Regions from separate parts of the Paenibacillus sp. 2TAB19 genome, predicted to be linked through region 4. Evidence: riboswitches for the same ligand, from Rfam matches in the RefSeq annotation. Region 4 holds a riboswitch; each other region holds the start of a gene.

Region 1 (5,398 bases), on a different contig from region 4:
CTGATCACCAAGCGCCGCGAAGCCCGACTGCAGCTCCTTCTGCCCTTCTGACAGTTGACCAAGACCCTGCGTTACGCCCGGCAGCTTGGAAACGATCTGCCCCTGGCCTGCCGCTGCCTGCTCAATGCCCTTCTGCAGCTCGGCAATGCCGGCTGCCAATCGTTCAAGTCCGCCTGCAAGCGCGGATTGGCCTTGCGAGGCTTGCGTGAACCCAGCATTCGCCTGCTTCATGCCGGTATTGATTGCGCCAAGCTGCGCGTTCATCTGCGCAAGCTGGGCGTGAACGCCGGCAGCGCTTTGCTGCAGCTGGGCGAGCGCGCCAAGCGCCTCCTGGAATGCGGCATCTTCCGCCAGTCCAGGATAGTTGTCCGTCAGCCCGCTTAAGCCTTGCTGCACGCCGGCCAGCCCTTCCGCCAGCTTCGCCTGCTCAGCGGCGACTGCGCTATAAGCGCCGGTCAACTGATCCAGACCGCCGCCAAGCTGCTCATAGCTGCCCGCAAGCTCCGTGCTCGCAGCAGCCAATTGAACCGCGCTGGCATGCGCCTGCTCAAGCCCAGCGGTTAACTCCTTCGCTCCGGCCGAGCCGTCCAGCAGCCCTTGCTCGATCTTGCTCAGACCAGCGCCAAGCTGCTCGACGCCCGTCTTCAGCTCATTCGTGCCGGAGACGAGTTCTCCAGCACCGTCGACCGCTTCGGCCAGCTTCGGCGCATTCTCGTTCAGCGCGCTGCTCGCCTCGGACAAGCCGCTGCCGATCTTGCCGAGTCCTTCGCCGCTCTGTCCAAGTCCATCCTCGAGCGTACCGACCTGGTCGGCGACGAGGAATTGCTCCATCGCCTCGCCCATCGGCCGCGTGGCGCTGCGAACCGCCTTCACGCCTTCGGCCTTCGCCAGCTCGCGGCTCGCCTGCTCCAGCGCTGCCAGTCCCTCCGGCGTATCCAGCGGCTGATCGGTCTTCACGACGACCGTCGTTGGCAACGATTCGCCTGGTCCGAACCCTTCCGCAATAATATTGAATGCTTTAACGGAATCGTATTTGTCGCCGATCTCGTCAAGCGAATTGAATGAGATAGAGCCCTTATAAGCGGTGAGGAACGGTACAACAATAACCGCCAATATCACAAGCGCCCATACCGGCTTCTTCAGCGAGAAGCTGCCGACAGCGCCCCATAGCTTGCTCGGCTTATGCTCCAATGAGCCCTTCGCCGGCCAGAACAGCGCCTTGCCCAACACAGCCATAAAGAACGGGACGATGGTGAACAGCGCAATGAGCAGCACCGCTACGCCAACAGCGACCGCAACGGCCGAACGATACAGCATAAACGTCGAGAAGCCGATTGACGCGAAGCCGACCAGCACCGCAAGCCCGGAGAACAACACCGTTCTGCCTGCCGTGCGATACGTATGAACGATCGCTTCCGTAATGTCGCCGCGATGGGCTAGCTCTTCCTTGAATCGGCTGATCAACAGAATGCAATAGTCCGTGCCTATGCCGAACAAGACGGCAACGAGGAAAATTTGCGTAAAGTTCGATAGCGGAAAGTCGGCATACTTCACGAGGAATGCGACTATCGACTGTGAGGTGAGGTAAGTAAAGCCCACCGCCAGCAGCGGCACAATCGGCGCAACCGCCGAACGGAAGACGATGAACAAGATGATAAGTATGAATCCGACCGTAATAAGCTCCGTCTTCTTAAGCCCTTCCTGCGAGCTCTGCACAACATCCTCGGAGATAATCCAGTTGCCGGTATAATAATGCTCAATGCCGATATCGGACAGCGACTCATACAGACCGTCCTTCAGCTCGACCAGCTCCCGGTCGCCGGCCTCGACGCTCAAAAGCGTCAGAACGGTGCTGCCGTCCTCGGACACCATCTGCGGTTTCAGCTCAGGCGTATCGAAGTGGCTTGTAACCGACGTGACGCCGATGGCCTCGCCTTCAGCCTTCAGCTTATCAACGCCGCCCTTCACTTCGGCTAGGTCGCTTTCCGATAAGCCGCCTTCCTTATGGAAGACGAGCACGGTCGCCATGCCGCTTGCGCCATCGTCGCCTCCCACTTCCTTCACGAGCTCGCTAGCGATATGCGAGGAGTAACCTTCCGGCACGCCGATCTGTCCTTTGGTCCGTACAAGCTCCCCCATTGCCGGCGCGGTAATCATCAGCCCTGCTGCCACCGCAATCCATAATACAAGCACTAACCACTTCAGCTTCAGTATGACTCTCATTCTCTCTCTGCTCTCCCTTCACGATTACGCTTCATAGCCTTATTGTGGTTTGCCTAGTTCATGAGCGAGCTTCTCGAACGTCTGAATGAACGTGATCGCTTCCTGCTCGTCGAACGGGCTGATATACTTTAGCAGCAGCTCATACATCTTTACATCCATCTCGTCAAAAAGCTGCTTTCCCTCCTTTGTCAGCGCTAAATACGTGACGCGCCGATCCTTCTCATCAGGCAGACGATAAATCAGATTCTTGTCGAAAAGGCGATTAATAATGGCCGTAATCGAGCTTTTGCCCACGCAGAAAATATCAGCCAGCTCCGAGGACGTGCTCCGCCCCTGGCTATGCAAATATCGCAGCGTCGAGAACTGGTCGATCGTCAGCTCTTCCGGCATCAGCTCGCGTATCAAAGCGTTTAATCGGCGGTTAACCAAGAAGTGGGCAGCCTCGTAGCGATGTATAATTTCTTTGGATAGTTTGAGATCCATTCCCGCATCAGATCCTCCTTCTCTGTCGTAATGGTCCGAACACTAATGACTTCAATGACTCGGACAAACTAATTCTACTGTAGAACTATTCGATATTCGAACTATATCAAAGACGCGGTTCGAATGCAACGCGTCAATAATGAACATATCGTGAACGGGCTAGAATTGTCCGATTGATTTTTGCCGCGGAACATTTATATAATATTGGCGAAAACGAAAGAGGAACGAAATAAATACATTTGGAGGTTGGACGCGTGTACGATATTGCAATTATCGGAGCTGGACCCGCAGGAGCAAGCGCAGCGATCTTTAGCGCGAAGGCAGGCAAAAAGACAGTCATGTTCGAAAATAACAAAGGGATGACGAAACGCGCATGGTTCGAGAACCATTACGGCGTTGTCGAAATCGGCGGTCCCGATCTCATCGAGACAGGCAAGAAGCAGGCGCTCAAATTCGGCACCGAGATTAAGGAGGAAACCGTTCAGAACATTACTGTCATCGAAGGCGGCTTCATGATTGAATCCGATGGCGGAGCTTACGAGGCAAAGCATGTCCTGCTCGCTACCGGAGCCGCAACTGACCTTGCCGAGCATATCGGCGTTCAGACAAAAGCGGGTACTGAGCCGCGCATCAAGACGGTAGTCGCTGTCGATCCAAGCGGCAAAACGAACATTCCCGGAATCTGGGCCGCTGGAACGGTAGCAGGCGTAAGCGTTCATGCGATCATTACGGCCGGCGACGGCGCCAAAGCTGCTATCAACATCATTAGCGAAATGAATGGCGAGCGTTATGTCGATCACGACGTACTGAAAGCTTAGTTTTCAAGTTTGCGCAAGGTGAAAAGGCTGTCGCTACGCACGAACCGTTAGCTGCGTCTTTGCGCAGCTCGGTTCTGTGCCATCCTTGGTGGCGAGGCGCGTTTCATTCCGGTGAAGTATAGGCATGAGGTATAGTGTGAAACTATATTCCTATACTTCAAAAAAAGAAGGAATTTAGAATAAATTGTCGAATATTAGGTGAAAAGCCGAATAGGCAAAGGGCAAACTATGCGAAAGCATAGGACGCAAAGCTACGGGTCTACAGCGTAATGACGCCATGATCGCCGGGTTACCCTAATGATTCGTGACCGCAGGAGGGTGCCGTTTGGCATCCTTTTTTTATTGTCAAATCCAACCGTAATCGTTCCATTGACATATTACCAGGAGGCCCGAATTGAGTACTGTACAGCAACCGAAGCGTAATCGATGGATCATCGCCCTGTCCTTTCTACTATGCACGCTGCTCGCTTTAATCAGCGAGAGACTTGGCTATCCCTTTCTATATGGCATAACATTCACCTTTACAAGCGTATTCCTGTTAGTCGGACTTCGCTTGTTCGGGTTCTGGCTCGGATTGCTGGCCGCCGCAGTCGTGCATACGATTGGGACTCAGCTTATGGATCAATCTCTATTCCATAACATCGGACTGCTGGAAATTGCCATTGTCGGTCTGCTCGTTCGCAAGTTCCCGAGTCATCTGTTCGTCTGCGACGCTGCCTTTTGGCTGCTTATCGCTGCCCCACTAACGTATATTACGCATGTTGGTCAATATAACGCTATGGGGACCGATCTGATGCTCGTTACGTCGATTGTGGCGATCAACGGACTGCTGAACGCGCTGTGTGCCGATATTGCCCTGCAATATTTGCCGCTCTCAAAGTGGTCCGGCATCGCTCGCAATTGGCGCAGATCCAGCTCCCTCAACCGCGTCATGTTTCATTTCTCGATCGTGTGCGTTATACTGCCGTTTCTATTGAATATTTACATTAGCAGCACGGGCTCCTTCAAGGAAGCCAGCCGCCACGCCGAGCAGCTTTCCAGCAACGTAGCTTCGATGATCGGAAGAGAATATATGGAGAGCAGGATTCGATATGACGACAATAAGTCCGAGGCCACGCTTGCATACCTGCAATCGCTGATTGCCAAGCATTCGTCCACTCTATACACCATTACCATTACAGATGGAAGCGGCACTGTCATCCCTTGGAACGGCAGCATCCGTAATGACACCTCAAGCTACCGGATTAACAAAGCGCTAAGCAACAACCTTCAATTGCTTATTCCTGTACTTAAAGAGCATCCGCTCCATATCTCGACTTGGCATGAAGGCAAGTTCCGTTACGCCTCGCCCATCCATGATACGGGCCTCATGATCCATATCGATATTCCTTTACATAACTATCAATACTATCTTTTTAATAAATACATCACGCATTTCATTTATTTGATTACACTCGCCTTATTCGCCGCACTTGTTGCGTTCTTCATTAACCGCTGGCTAGGCAGAAGCTTGAAGCGACTAGCCGAAGCGACGAACAATCTGCCGAGCCGCCTAAAGCAGGAAGACCTGATCGAATGGCCGTCCAGCAATATTTTCGAGATCCATGCCTTAATTAGCAACTTCAAGCAAATGGCGGTCAATCTCGTCCACATGTTCGGTGAGACGCAGAAAAACAGCGAGCGCCTGCAAGCTCAAGCGTATATGCTTGGGCAATCGGAGGAGAAACTTCATCGCCTCGCTTATTACGACATGCTGACAGGTTTGCCGAATCGGCTTCACTTTACGAAGCATATTCAAGACATGATTACGATACATGCCGGTAATGAGCATAAGATTGCTGTTATGTTCGCCGATATTAATCGCTTCAAGCAAG
Region 2 (3,825 bases), on a different contig from region 4:
CGCTTCGCGCTTCAGCTTGCGGATCGTATACGTGCCGTCTTGTCGGCCGCGCCATTCCAGCGTGTCGCCCTCCAGCGCAGAACGCGTGATCAGCACGATCTCAGCGCTTACGACGAAGCAGGACAGCATGCCGACCCCGAACTGGCCGATATAGTCGTCATCCCCATCCAACTCCTCGCGTTTAGACGTGCTTCCGATCTGCGAGAGGAAGCGGTGAATTTCGGGCTCCGTAAGGCCGATGCCGTTGTCATGAATCGCAATTGTTTTCGATGCGTATAGCTCAAATAATATTTTCGGCTCAAATTGATGCCCAAGCTTCCTGCGAGCTGTGATAGCGTCGACGCCATTTTGCAGCAGCTCTCTTACGAACACGCCCGGATTCGAATATAGATGCTTGGAGAGCAGTTCAATCATGCCCTGTAAATTTACTTGAAAGTTCATTTCGCTCATCGTATCACCTGTCTCCAATATGTAAGTTAAACTTAGTTCAAAGGCAATGCCGTCTGTATACGTTCATCATTCGCTGTTCTTGAACGTTATCCTTCTTTATCGACATATTGATCGATGTCCGACACTCTTTGCCGTTTATAAATAAAAAGAGTGCAGAGCGGCTATCGCTCTGCACTCCCTGTCCTGATTGCCCTGTCCTATATTTTGAATACCGAAGCGCGTTCCTTGAGCGCCTCCGATGATTCCGTCAACCGCTTCGACAATTCGCCCAGCTCGTCGGAAATGCCGTTCTGCATGTCGGACAGACCGCTTATTCCTTCCATCTGGCCGTTCACTTCCGTCGATTTCTCCAGCAGCTTATCGACGGCCGTAACGATATGCGTCATGCCTTGCGTAATCTCGTTGATCGCAGTCGATATTTCACTCACTTGATCAGATAACACTCCGCTCTGCGCTTCAATTGCCTGGAACGTCTCGCTAGCCGTTTCCGACGTCTCGCGAGTAGACTTGATGACATCCGAGAATTGGCTTATCGTACGGCCGCTGGCTGCGACATCCGCTTGAATAAGCGCCAGCTCCTTCGTAATCTGCTTCGAGATTGCGTCGGTCTGACCCGACATCTTGCGAATTTCTTCTGCAACGACCGCGAAGCCGCGACCGTGCTCGCCTGCGCGTGCCGATTCGATCGATGCGTTAAGCGATAATAGATTCGTCTGCGTATTAATATCTTGAATGCCTGCCAGGAACTTCGCAACATTGCCGTAGCGTTCATTCATCGATTCGAATGCGGCCGTCAGTTTATCGAACTGCTCCGCCGTCTCATTCACTTTCAGCACAACGCCCGCCATCTGTTGCGAGCCGTTAAGCGATGCTTGCTTCATCTTCTGCATATCGCCATTTATGTACTCACTGGACGCCGCGATCTCTTCCGAGCTTGCCGAGATTTGTTCGGTTACCGCCGAAATCGATGATGCGTCGTCATACTGGGCTTGCAATGACGTCTTGCCATATTCGATCTGGCCTTTGACCTGCTCGGAAGCGTCACGGTTGCTGCCGATCTTCTCCGTCATCTGGTTCGATACGCCTAACACCGTACCGCTCACATCAATCGTCGCTTTGATCGTCTCGCGCAGGTTGCTGCCCATGTCGGCGAGCGATGCGTCGATATCTCCGAATTCATCGGCGCGCTGCAGCTTCGACTGCTCCGTGAATTGATTGTTCCGGTACGCTTCGATCCGTTTCATAATGCCGGACAAGCCGGTCTTAATCGAACGTGTAATGCCAAATATCATAAAGGCAGGCAATACCGCCAATAGGATGACATTCACGAGAATGATTATATTCGCGCTATCGACGCTTTTGTTAAGCGACTTCTGCATAGACTGCGTATCTTCAGACAACTTTTTCTCCATCGCTTCTTTGGAAAAATCAATTATGATCGTGTAGACGCTGATCAGATCCGACACGCGCAGCGACTTTTCTTCAGCCGTTAATGCATTGACATCAATAGAAGTCGTGCTCAAATTCGTATAGGCAAGATCCAGCACCTTGATCTGATTCACATATTTTTGAGCATTCTCTTCGGCCGGATATTTAATATCCATAGCCTCGAATTGTTTACTTAATTGCTCTAAGCTAGTCGGGATTGTCGCTAACTCCGTCTTAATCGCAACAGCGTTCTCTTCCTCGGTACCGTTCTCGATCGCATCGATCATTTTCAGCATCGTCTTCAGCAGCTTGCCCGACACCGCTTGGTAATTACGTTCAGCTTCGGACAGCTTCTCGGACTCATCTACCGCGTTTGCTACCGATAAGTTCTGGGTATAGATGAATGCCCCAGCACCTAAGTTAAATAGGGTAATAATGGCGGAGATAATAAACAACTTCGTCGTAATCTTCTTCCCGTTCAACTTTTTCAAGCTTACTTGCCTTACTGTTTGCAGTGCTTTGCCAAGCCATGCTTTTCCTGTTGTTGCCCACGATGCTGCCTTCATGCTGATTCTCCCGCTCCCTCTGTCTACTCGAAAAATAGCAAAAAAGCTATCCAGGCCCCAGTCGGCGGATAGCTAAATAAAGCTAATCTAACCAACTGGCGGTCTGGCAGCCATAGCGTCTTGCCCCTTAGGCCCATAACTTTGCGTCCTTGCCTTTCGACAAGTTTGCCTTTTTCAGTTTGTCTGTTTTTTACATCAGCTTACATTATAGGACAGATTTCCTCTCATGTACATCCTTTTTTCCTATTTTTTCATGGCGAATTCAGGAACAGGGTCGCATTGCAATACCTTCTTGCGAGAGTATGAAAATAGGACGTTTGAATCGATATGACGGCTACCAGCAAAATATTGCGTATCGCTTCCCGCTGCTTGTCCGTCAATCCCGACAGCCTGTCCGCAAACCGATTGGCCGCTCCTCGAATGACCTCCTCTGTAAGCAGGTCCTGGTGTGGCTGCCCCTTCAGATGGCCGGTAATATCGAGTAATTGGTCGTTATTCGCGTCGAGCTCCTCGAACATCTTCGTATAAGTGGCGTACAGTTCGATCGGACCGACAAGATCATCGGACTCGTCTTCCGGCTTACCGAGCACAATCTCGAACAGCTTACGTATCGACTCGAAGTCGAGATTCGACTTCAGATCATCGATAATGAACAACAGCGCAGCTTGATTAAGGGAATATTTCTTCCCGGCCTTCGGACAGTCAAAATACGACYTAAAGTCTCTTTTGACCCAATTTTGCATAGAAGTAATGGAAAGGTTCGAATATTCAATAAGCTGACCCAGCGCCGATATTTCCTGCAGCGAGAAGCCTTTCACCTCACTGCCCTTAATTAACTTCTCTATTATAGGCGGCAGAAGCGTGGCGAGAAAGGCAGGCAATGTCGTCCCCTTCTCCAGATCGTACCGATGCGACTTCGCCCAAGCGCTCTGCAGCACTTGAATCGGCTTCTGACTGCTGCTGCCGCGCAAGGAGAGTAACAGCTCCGCCATCTCTTTTCGAGTAAGCGTAAAGGACTCCATATTCCTTCCTCCTMGCATTCACGACTTCGTCAAATTTGCTTACAAGTTCTTATGAACTTATCATATGCTCGCATTAGAGGGTTGTAAAGGGACGATATTCAATGAAAACAAGCCATCGTGCTTTCCAAAATACCGTTTATCGTGCAAAAACGGCGCTTAACGTTGCATACGACGGTTGTCATATGTTGTAATCATTCKGTATAGTTTAATTACCACACTCCTAACGTTAGGAGATGTACAGGTTGGTTAACTAAAAAATTCAAAAAACAAAGGGTAGTGAGAAACGAAAATGGGTATAGGATTCAATTTATTCATGGTTGCTCTTCTTATTTTATTAACTGCTTTTTTCGTGGCAACGG
Region 3 (5,398 bases), on a different contig from region 4:
GAAAAAACCTCGGAGCGCCCAAAGGACGATTCCGAGGTTATTTCGAAGGCTGAGCGTCATTCAAGATGACGCGGCTTCTTGAACTAGCTTTGTTTCTTGATTTGTTGTTTGCGGTAAGCGAAGATACCGGCAGTGATTGCGAACACTCCAAGCAGGTAGAACGGAAGCGAGCTTGTATCGCCGGTCTTAGGAAGATTGCCGAGCGGTACTTCGCCTTCTTCGATGACGGTGCCGTCATCTTCACCGCCATCTCCACCGTCGCCAGGTCCGCCTTCTGGAATCTCTTCCTCTTCAATTACCTCAGTGGAAGGCGTTGGAGTAGGCGTAGGCGTTACTTCGGGCGTTGGTGTTGGCTCTGTGCTTGGTGTTACTACCGGTGTTGGAGTCGGCGTTACTTCCGGCGTAGGAGTAGGTGACGGATCCGGCGTCTGCGTCTCCGGAGGAGACGTTGCGCAGCGAGTTCCGTTGTTCACCAATTCCTCGTAGTTAGAAGACTCGCCAGGACCCCACCATACGATTCTGATCGTGTTTTCTTTCGATTCGGTCGTTATCGTATTGGCCGTAATCGTAATCGTTTTTCCTGCAGGTACAGTCACCTCATTAGTAGACTCGTCATTGCCTTCGAGTACGTACCAAGTAATGGTGATATCTTCATTGCTCGAGTTGTGCACTCTCCATTTGCGAGTGGAGCTCGGATTAACGGTACATACATTCGTAATAGTAAGTTCCGGCTGTTCCGGCTCTACAGTAGGAGTCGGCTCCGGTGTTGGTGTAGGAGTCGGCTCCGGTGTTGGTGTAGGAGTCGGCTCTGGCGTAGGTGTAGGAGTCGGCTCCGGTGTTGGTGTAGGAGTCGGCTCCGGTGTTGGCGTAGGAGTCGGTTCCGGCGTAGGTGTAGGAGTCGGCTCCGGTGTTGGTGTAGGAGTCGGCTCCGGCGTAGGCGTAGGAGTCGGCTCCGGCGTTGGCGTAGGAGTCGGTTCCGGCGTTGGCGTAGGAGTCGGTTCCGGCGTTGGTGTAGGAGTCGGCTCCGGCGTTGGCGTAGGAGTCGGTGGTGTGCAGTCTTCGCCTGGATTTGGTGCAGTTAGTGATTTGCTGTAGTCGTCGCCCCATTTGATCGTGATCGATCCAGGAGCGCCCGAGACGTCGATTGGCGATGAGTCATTTCCATAAATGTATTCTTCATGCCATGAACCAGTAGTTTTCCATTTAAAATAAAACTTCACGTTACTTTCGTTCGTTACGATCCATTTGCGGGATTGGCCAGGATCGTCCGTACAAGCGGCAATGACGGATAGGATAGGGGTGTTGTATACCTTAACCTCTTTCGTCTTTCCCTTCTCGACTTTAACCGACTGGCCGCTGCTTGAGATCGAAGTTGTAAAGCCCGCCGGGACGACCTCGACTACCTTGTAGTCGCCCGGTTCCAGATCTTCGAATTCTACATAGCCAGAGTTATTGGTTGTGCCAGAGGTAATTACTGTGCCGCCTTTAAGTACTTGGAACGTTACGCCGCTTTGGGCTTTCGTGTCATCATCGTCATAGAAGTACTTTTTGTAGACTTTGATGTTGCCGCATTTGTCGCCCCAGTCGCCGCCATAGGTGCCTTGGATACCTTCTCCGGATATCCGCGGGCTGCCACCGCCGATGCAATTGCTGCCGCCACCGCCGCCGCTTTTTGTAAATAACAATTCCGTTAGGCTTTCAGGAGAAGGCAACTTCGTTGCGGGTACTTCGGAAGGCTCGTCAGAAGGTGGCGCACTTTCCTCATCCGGGAGGACAACTGTTTCCTCGGAAGGCGGCAAAGTCGATTCCACCGCAGACTCCTCGCCCGTGTTTTCCGTGCCCTGCGCCATGACGATCGAGCCAAGGAACATGGACAAGACGAGCATGATGGACAAGATGACCGCAAACTGTTTTTTGACCAACTTCATTGTTCACTCTCCTCTTAGATTTGGATAATCTAGTTCTAAGAGGGCCGGTTACACTACTAGCTCCGTATAATCCAAGTGTCCAAATGCAGATTATACATCATCGCTTCCCTAAAAAGCATGAATGATAAGAGGTGCTCTCCCCCCTTCCTCCACTCTATCTGCTTTCCTATACTACTTATGCTATGGTTTGCTCTAAAATGATAACATATATTGGTATTTCTGCAAGGGTGTTAAAATGTTGAAATATGTAGGAAAGAATATGCCCGTGTCGAAAGTCACGACGAACCACCTATTTTTCAACTTGTCCGCTTTTACCGGAACCTGTGGGCGCTATATCGCATATAGTGTCGCATAGAGGAGGTGACCGCCGTGTTGGAACTTCTGCTTCTTGTCATTGGATGTTATATAGCGGCTGCATTGTCGGTTCATCTGGCTTTTTGGATACGGCAAGGACGGAAGCGGGCGAGCAAGCATTATGTCCTTATAGCCGACCAGGATCAGCATAATATGGAATGGTATATGCGTTCTTTAATGACGTTCTCTCGCCAAACGGGCAATGAGGTGAAAGTCACGGTCGTTGATAATGGCGCAAGTGCAGAGACGCTTGCTATTGTTGATCGAATGGCTCGGAAAGGGAATAAGATTACCGTACACGAACTACCGGAAATATTGAAGCGAAGCCGCCATGACACCGGCCTGGAAACAGGTGTAACGATTGGAGAAAGCGATGCCAATCAGCTTATGTGGCAGCTGCAGGCTGAAGGCATATTGAAGGATGGTATCCAAGCCGTGCTGATCGATTTGCAAAATCCGGTTGATTTGTCCAAAATGCCGTTCTAGTATATACTACAATTAATATCGGTAAGGAAAGTGAAGCACACTTTGTAGCGCTTAATGCGCCTCGGGTGTGCTTTTTTTGCGTTCTTTGGTTTAGGGAAGACGGTAACGCACTAAGAAATACAATATGCGGGAGGCAAGGAAAAGATGCGGGCTTATGTGTATGTGATTTGCAAGATAGGTAAATGGAGCGCTTATACGACAATTGCACCGGCTATTGATCGGATGTATTGGCTTCACCATGCGATTGGTCAACGTATGGGGAGAGCGGGGGAAGCGGCGATGGAAGGTTGGCTTTGGCGGCAGCCGCTGCCGCTCGGAGATGCTTGCAGAGCGGCGGAGCTTTGGAATAGAGAGCAGGAGCGACGAGGAGGGAAGGGGAGTGAAGGCGAGGATGTGATTGGCGGGCTCGCCGCTTATGTGGCGCGAGCGTGTAGTGAGGGTGCCGGCGCGCGGCGGAGCATGCGCACCGGGAAGCGGCAGGGCGATAGCCTGCGCGGGGGCGCGGAGCGCTGGGAGCGAGCGGCGGTAGAGCGCGAGCTTTGGGGTGGCGCGGCAAGCGATAGCGGGGCTGCGCTGGAGGCGGTGGCCGCCGCCGCGAGGCAGGCTGCGGCGCTCTTGCAAGGGCGCGCGCTGCTGCGGGGCGAAGCGCAGGCGCTGCTTGAGGGCGCGGGCGTGCCCGGTGCGGACAGCGGCTGGAGCGATGTGCTCCAGCTGGCTGCTCTGCTCGGGCTCGTGCGCCTGCACGGTTCGGTTGCCGCAACTGCCGGCAACCGGACAAGCCTGCTGCGCCGGAGCCGGCGCGAACTTCGCTGCTTGCGCTGCGGCAGCGGAGAACCACAGATGCGCCGCACAACCTGCGCATCTTGCGGCAGAGCATGCGCTTATTGCTCAAGCTGCATCCAGATGGGTCGTAGCCGCGAATGCGAGCTGCTTATCCAAGGGCAACGAGGAAGGCAATTTCTCATTCCTGCAAGCAAGTTCTCGACTGTAGAGGAGAGGTTGTCCAAATGGGATCTAAGTCCTGCGCAAGCCGAGGCAACATCGAAGGCTCTTCGGTTTGCAGAGTCGCCCATGGAAGATAGGAAGTCGGCTCCATATGCAACGAGCATAATTAAGAGCTTTCTTCTATGGGCGGTTACAGGGGCCGGCAAGACGGAAATGATTTTCCCTCTAATCGAATCCATTTTGCTGCGCGGCGGCAAGGCGCTTATTGCAACACCTAGACGAGATGTCGTTATTGAACTGGATCCGCGTATTCGTAAGGCGTTTCCGACAGCGTCAGTTGTCACTCTATATGGAGGAAGCGAGCAAAGGTGGGAGCAAGGCGACATTACGCTGGCCACTACGCACCAATTGCTTCGTTTCCAGCAAAGCTTCGATCTGGTCATTATTGACGAGCTTGATGCTTTTCCTTTTGTCAATGACGATACGCTGCACTATGCGGCGGACAAGAGCTGCGCGCCGGGCGCAGTTAGAATGCTGCTGTCCGCTACGCCTCCTCTTGCCATGCAGCGGGATGCAAAACGCGGAGCGCTGCCTCATGCAAGAGTCCCGGTGCGCTATCACCGGCATCCGCTCCCCGTACCAAAGCTGCTTCGAACGGCAACGGTTGCTAGACTGCTACAGACAAGAAGACTCCCTCAATCGCTATTATCCGAGCTGCGCCGCTCCGTAGAGCGGGGAGCCCAGCTGTTCGTCTTTGTTCAGCGAATCGAGCAATCGGAACCGATGGCCGGCTTATTGCGATCACAGCTTTATTTGGCTGAGGTGGCAGCAACTTCCTCTCAGGACGATGAACGATCTGCAAAAGTGAAACAATTCCGCGAGGGAAAGATTCGAGTGCTTGTAACAACGACCATATTGGAGCGGGGCGTAACGATTCCGCGAAGCGATGTGTACATATTGGATGCGGACGGTAGGCTGTTCGATGAAGCATCGCTTGTCCAAATGGCTGGCCGGGCAGGCCGCTCAGCCGACGATCCCGCTGGACGTGTCTTTTTTTGCAGCAGCGAGCATAACCGTTCCCAAGCGAGAGCCGTAAGCCATATTAAGTCGATGAATCGCATGGCGCGCAAGCAAGGGTATTTACTGCCGAAAGCTACTAGCAAGGAGATAAGCCGATGAACGCAGCATCCATTATCCCTTGGCTGGGTAAACGGCTAAGTTCATTGACAGATAAAGCAGAGTGGTTGTCTCCACGTGCAGATACATGTGCAATTTGCCGAAAAGCTATCCAATCCGATAAGAGACAGCGCTCTAGCGCTCTGAAATTGCCATCCCAACTGAGACGTCAGTTATGCTCACCTTGCTTGTCCTCCATTCCATGGCTGACTCCCATCGTATGTCCAAGATGCGGCCGGGGCATCCGATGCGACGATTGCATTCGCGAACCGCAACGATCGTTCGTTTGCAACCGCAGTGCGGTGCAATATGATCATACGATGAAGGGGTGGCTGGCGCTCTATAAATATAGAGGAAATGAGGAGTTGGCTCCGCTACTCGGTTCAATGCTGCAGCCTGTCTTCGAGCAATTAACTCTCGCTCTTGGCGAAACCTTGAAGCGAGGAAGTGCAACGGCTTGCTGGGACGGTATTACTTATGTTCCTGTAAGCTCCGTGCGAGCAGAGGAG
Region 4 (5,398 bases):
TCAACCACAGGCGCTTGTGCCGGCTAACGAATGGCAGATGGCGAGAGCGCTCGGCGACGAGCCGGTACTCGTATCTTGCGTCGTTGCGCCAGGCTTCCACTATGATGATTTCCGTCTGATCAAAAAATAGGCTCGCTCCAATAAATAAGAGCTTCGCGCGTGGCATAATGCCCGGTCGCGAAGCTCTTATTTTTATTATTCGTTTTGCCGCAGCGAATTAATGAACAGCTCGATTAAGGCGGGATCCCACTGTGTTCCCTTGCCTTCCTTCAGAATCGCTAGGGCGTGCTCGCGAGTCATTCCTTTACGGTACGGCCGATCCGATGTCATCGCATCGAAAGCGTCGGCAATGGCAATAACTCGGCCAAGCAGAGGAATGTGCTCTCCTGCGAGCCCGTCGGGATAACCGCGTCCGTCATAGCGTTCATGATGGGAGCGTACGCCCGGAAGCAGATCGGCCATCGCGTCCGCAGGCTCAATCTGCTTCAATATATTTTCGCCCAGTCCCGGGTGTGCCTTAATCTGATTAAACTCCTCGTCCGTTAGCTTGCCATCCTTCAACAGCACCGAGTCACGAATGCCGATTTTGCCGATGTCATGAAGCAGAGCCGACTTGCGCAGCAGTTCAATCTCGGTTTGCGGCCAGCCAGCCTGCTCGCCGATCGCGACGGAATATTCGGCAACGCGTTCCGAATGACCCGCGGTATAGGTGTCGCGCGCGTCAAGCGCGGCAGCAAGCGTGAAGAAGTAGCTTTGGTGAAGCTGCTTATTACGCTCATCCCTCTCCTGCAGACCTTCGATCATATGGTTGAAGCCTGCGACCAGCTTCGAAAATTCATCGGAATGAATATCTTCCGCGCGGGTGTCGTAATGGCCGTTCTGCACGGCAATCATCGCAGCTTGGAGCTTGTGGATCGGATCCTCAATATTGCGAGATAGGAGCGAGGCGCCGAACAAGGAGAAGAAGACGCCGATAACAAGAATGATACCGGCCCATTGCCAATAGGCGGAGGTGCCCCCGCCGTCCAGTCCTTCAAGCCTGATCTGAGCCGCAAGACTATGCAAGAGCAGTGGAAGCGTACCGATTAAAAAAGCGCTTAGCAGAAACTTCGTGCGAATCGAAGCAAATACTTGGCCGCCGAGGGTCAGATCCTGCCCATAGAGTGCTACATGTTTGTTGCGCATATAGGTGACAACAGGTCGAATAGCCCGTGCGGTCAGGAAAAATTCAATCATGGCATGCATACTGGCAACGAGCAGCGCGCCAACGGAAGCAAGTCCGATATAATAATAAGGGAACGAGAGCCATTCCATTTGGATGAAAATATAGCTCATTGCAATAGCCGGCACCGATATGCCGAGCAGATGAGGTCCGAAAGTCCGCTTCAGCGACAGTACCGGAAAGCGGTGCGTTTGTATATAAGCTTTGCGAAGCTGCTCCGCTGTTGGCTGATCGGACAGGAAAGCGACTTGAATCGGCTTTGCATGCCGATAGAATACGAACAGCTCGCAGGCAAGCATAATGAGCAAAGAAGCGAATAAGATGACGCCGAGCACGAAGCCTTCGCCTTGGGGCAGCTTAAGCGTGGAGAAAATGATGATGCCCCCGACTCCGAGCACGGCGACGGTCGATCCAAATACATAGTTGTAGACGAGCTGGAGGAGGAAAGCACGATATACGCTTGCGGGAGTTTGTTGGTGCGGATCTAGTTGCTTCAATGGGATCATTCCTCTTTTCACAGCTTCATGATATAGTTCCTATTACCTATATTAACAATCGGCATATGGAGAGCGGAATTGAAGTTCATTTCCATGTACATACATGGGTATATTTTACATATGGTTATATAATTTAGCGGATTGCGGTTGCGACCAAAATTAGCTAAAATAGGTATAGTTCCTTTTTGATAGAGTCATAGATTACGAACGAATTGTTCGATTATGCCAATAGCAAACCATTTGAAAGAGTGGGACGCAAAGTCTGGAGTCTACAGCGCCTAAGGCGCTATGATCGTCCGACCGCCATGAATCTCGTATTCGTGTGCGGTCTTTTTTATTTTTTTTGATAGGGAGGGTATATCATGAGAAAAGCATTTCGTAAGAGCGCATCACTAGTCGTGACTGGGGTCATCGTCTTCGGCATTCTATGCAACGCTTTTGTATTTGGAGCAGGCGGAGGCAACAGCTCTGTGCTCGGTACGGCAGGCAGTTACAACGTGTTCATGCTCGGTGACTTTAAGCTGTATTACGAGCAAGTCGAAGGTGGACTGGCGGCCGGAGGAGATATTGATATAACCGGATTTGGCGTCAATCGAGCGAATGCATCGGGAGACATTGGCTTAGTGGCGGGCGGAGAACTGAAGTTCACGAATGGTCAAATTGATTATGGCGATGCCTACTACGGAACGCTTCATTCAACATCGGCCTTCACGCTCGTAAGAGGCAATAAGCATCAAGGGGCACCTATCGATTTTGAAGCAGAAGCTGAATATTTGTTGAATTTGTCCGCTGAGCTGGCAGCTTTGCCGACCAACGGCACAACAAGCAAAGATCAATACAATTCGAATAAAACGACTTTAAAGGGAACAGACCCTCAGCTCAATGTATTTACAGTAGGGTATGATCTGAATGAGGTATGGCTGGACGTTCCAAATGGCTCGACAGTGATTATTAACGTTACGGGTGCGACTCGATCAATGGGGTGGCAAGGTTATTTTGGCTTTGACGATAAAGACCGCCAATCTAAAATATTGTTTAACTTCCCGGATGCTACGGCGCTGACGCTCGGCAATAGTGGGGTCAAGGGCAGTCTATTAGCGCCACAGGCTGATATTACGGCAACGAGCGGCAATATCGACGGCATATTAGTAGGAGCTTCGCTCACGAAAGGCAGAATTCAGCCGCATTGGGTACCTTTCGAGGGGGAGATACCGCTAGCGACGCCAACACCTAGCCCGTCGGCGACGCCTTCTCCGACACCGACACCGACAGTAACACCGTCGGCGACGCCGATACCAACGCCGACAGCGACACCGTCGGAGACACCGACAGCAACACCGACACCAACGCCGACAGCAACACCGTCGGAAACGCCGACACCAACGCCGACAGCAACACCGTCGGAGACGCCGACACCAACGCCGTCAGCGACACCGTCGGAGACGCCGACGGCAACACCGTCGGAGACACCGACAGCAACACCAACGGCAACACCGTCGGAGACGCCGACACCAACGCCGACAGCGACACCGTCGGAGACACCGACAGCGACGCCGACGGCAACACCGACACCGACGGCAACTCCATCGGAGACGCCGACAGCAACACCGACGGCAACGCCGACAGCGACACCAACGGCGACGCCAACGTCGACACCAGTCGTAACGCCATCACCGGCGCCGACGCCGATGCCGACGGGAACTCCGATACCGGAGGCAACGGTTACTCCTGAGCCTACAGTGTCACCTGATCCAACGCCGACGCCTTCCGATGAAGTGATTATTGATGAAGAAGAAGTGCCGGGAGGCTCACCGGATGAAGGCGGAGCGCCTGAAGATGGCGAGGAGCAAACTACGGATGACGAAGAAGTAACGGTAGACGATGAAGAAATAGGCTTAGGGACACCGGAAGATGGTTCAGTGGATGTTGATACATTGCCTAAGACAGGCGATAGCAGCACCATGCCGTTCTACATGGCTGGATTGGTAATCGTAATGCTAGGATTTCTGATCCGCTTTTCTGCACAGAAGAAATAAGAGCAACGACTAATAATTAAAGGGCTGTTCCTTAAGCGGTTATCCGCTCGTGGAACAGCCCTTTGCATTTGTATAAGCTACATTATGAAGGCAATATGATCTTTTGACCCGGGAAGATGAGGTCTGCATTCGTTAACTTATTAAGATCGCGAAGCACCTGCCATGTCGTTCCGTATTTCTTAGCAATCGCCCATAGCGTATCGCCTTTTACAACGATGTAGGCCGAGGCTGCAGGCTCGGGTTTTGGTTCAGGCTTAGGTTCTGGTTTCGGTTCAGGTTGCTCGGGCTCGGGCTTCGGCTCGGGTTCAGGGGAAGGAGTGGCGGGTTTCACTCCTTCCTTAATGCGTCCCTCAATGGTTGGATTTGCTTTGCCAAGCTTCTGAATATAAGCGATGAGCGCTTCATCCAGCGCGCCGTACATGCCGGCTTGCGGATACTTGCCGAACATGGTGTACTCATCGCCGCCCGCAGCTATGAAGTCATTCGTGGCAAGGGTGTATGTCGCGGCTTCATCCAATGGTTTGCCGCCGATTGTGACGGAATGAACGCGCTCCCCTTTGACTGCTTCCTTGTCGATTTTGAAAGCGGCGCCGGACACTTGCGGGAAAGCGCCCTTCGGATTCGGATAATCAGAGACGCCGTTCTCGAGCGCGGCTTTGATATCTGCGCCGGTTACTTTGAGCGTCACGATCTGATTCCCGAACGGCAGAACGGTAATGACTTCGCCTTTCGTAATCGGGCCAGCATCGATAGAAGCGCGAATCCCTCCGCCGTTCGTAAGCGCAACATCAGCTCCCGAGATGTCGGCCAAAGCGTCGGCAACCAGGTTGCCAAGGTTCGTCTCGCTTGCGCGTACTTTCTCCCTTGCGCCTTCAAGAGCAACGGACGATTCGCCAACTTGCTCTGCGAGAATCGTCTCTTGGCTCTTCAGCGTGGCTGCAACAAGCTCAGCGACTTCGGCGTTCGGCGTGATTTCCGCTGCCTCGGCTTGGTTGATAAGCGTCGCTTGCTTCTTAACGACAGCACCATTCTCGACCCAAAAGTCAACGACGCCGACGTATTTCGTATACTCGCCCGCGCTGACAATCAGTGTGCCATTGTCGCCTACAAGGCCGTCTTCAAGAACGGTATGACTGTGTCCATCGACAAAGATATCGATGCCCGCTACGGCTTTGACGACCCGAAGACTCGTGTCATAGCTGGACTTGTCCTGTCCGAGGTGGCCGACCGCAATGATGACGTCGGTCTTGTCCTTTAGCTCATCGACAATAGCTTGCGCTTCCGATGCGGAGTCGGTGAAGTGAAGCCCCGCCACGTTCTTCGGATGCGTCTTGTACACCGTCTCTGAAGTCGAAAGACCGAAGATGCCGATCTTTACGCCGTCAATTTCTTTGATGATATACGGCTCGAAGACCCGTTTGGCGCCTAGTCCTTTGATATTGGCGCTCAGCATTGGAAACTTCAGCTTGCCGGCAAGCTCGATCAATCTCGCCGAGCCATAATTGAATTCATGGTTGCCTGGCACCATAGCGTCATAGCCCATCTTGTTCATCGCGGCTACGACACTTTCGCCGTTGACCAAAGTAGCGAAGGTCGTGCCGTGAATGGCATCTCCGGCATCAATGGCCAATGTATTCGGATTT

Evidence for each region. A riboswitch is a leader RNA that binds a small molecule or an ion and turns the genes downstream of it on or off. The one in region 4 is predicted to bind cyclic di-GMP.
Region 1: another riboswitch for cyclic di-GMP. It lies ahead of AB4Z33_RS11765 (EAL domain-containing protein); the one in region 4 lies ahead of AB4Z33_RS21705 (choice-of-anchor A family protein).
Region 2: another riboswitch for cyclic di-GMP. It lies ahead of AB4Z33_RS30375 (methyl-accepting chemotaxis protein); the one in region 4 lies ahead of AB4Z33_RS21705 (choice-of-anchor A family protein).
Region 3: another riboswitch for cyclic di-GMP. It lies ahead of AB4Z33_RS08160 (SpaA isopeptide-forming pilin-related protein); the one in region 4 lies ahead of AB4Z33_RS21705 (choice-of-anchor A family protein).

What each region holds. Positions count from the first base shown of each region.
Region 1 is NZ_JBFRGE010000021.1:34,511-39,908, forward strand. It holds gene AB4Z33_RS11750 (MMPL family transporter) at 1-2,223, opposite strand, end outside; gene AB4Z33_RS11755 (MarR family winged helix-turn-helix transcriptional regulator) at 2,263-2,706, opposite strand; gene AB4Z33_RS11760 (FAD-dependent oxidoreductase) at 2,961-3,524, shown strand; cyclic di-GMP riboswitch class I at 3,735-3,821, shown strand; gene AB4Z33_RS11765 (EAL domain-containing protein) at 3,919-5,398, shown strand, end outside.
Region 2 is NZ_JBFRGE010000157.1:3-3,827, reverse strand. It holds partial or broken gene AB4Z33_RS30380 (ATP-binding protein) at 1-450, opposite strand, end outside; gene AB4Z33_RS30375 (methyl-accepting chemotaxis protein) at 648-2,444, opposite strand; cyclic di-GMP riboswitch class I at 2,539-2,624, opposite strand; gene AB4Z33_RS30370 (DUF1836 domain-containing protein) at 2,696-3,466, opposite strand.
Region 3 is NZ_JBFRGE010000013.1:19,801-25,198, reverse strand. It holds gene AB4Z33_RS08160 (SpaA isopeptide-forming pilin-related protein) at 84-1,928, opposite strand; cyclic di-GMP riboswitch class II at 1,962-2,043, opposite strand; gene AB4Z33_RS08155 (hypothetical protein) at 2,298-2,768, shown strand; gene AB4Z33_RS08150 (DEAD/DEAH box helicase) at 2,913-4,892, shown strand; gene AB4Z33_RS08145 (ComF family protein) at 5,192-5,398, shown strand, end outside.
Region 4 is NZ_JBFRGE010000055.1:39,188-44,585, forward strand. It holds gene AB4Z33_RS21695 (cupin domain-containing protein) at 1-130, shown strand, start outside; gene AB4Z33_RS21700 (HD-GYP domain-containing protein) at 196-1,719, opposite strand; cyclic di-GMP riboswitch class I at 1,940-2,027, shown strand; gene AB4Z33_RS21705 (choice-of-anchor A family protein) at 2,082-3,755, shown strand; gene AB4Z33_RS21710 (5'-nucleotidase C-terminal domain-containing protein) at 3,838-5,398, opposite strand, start outside.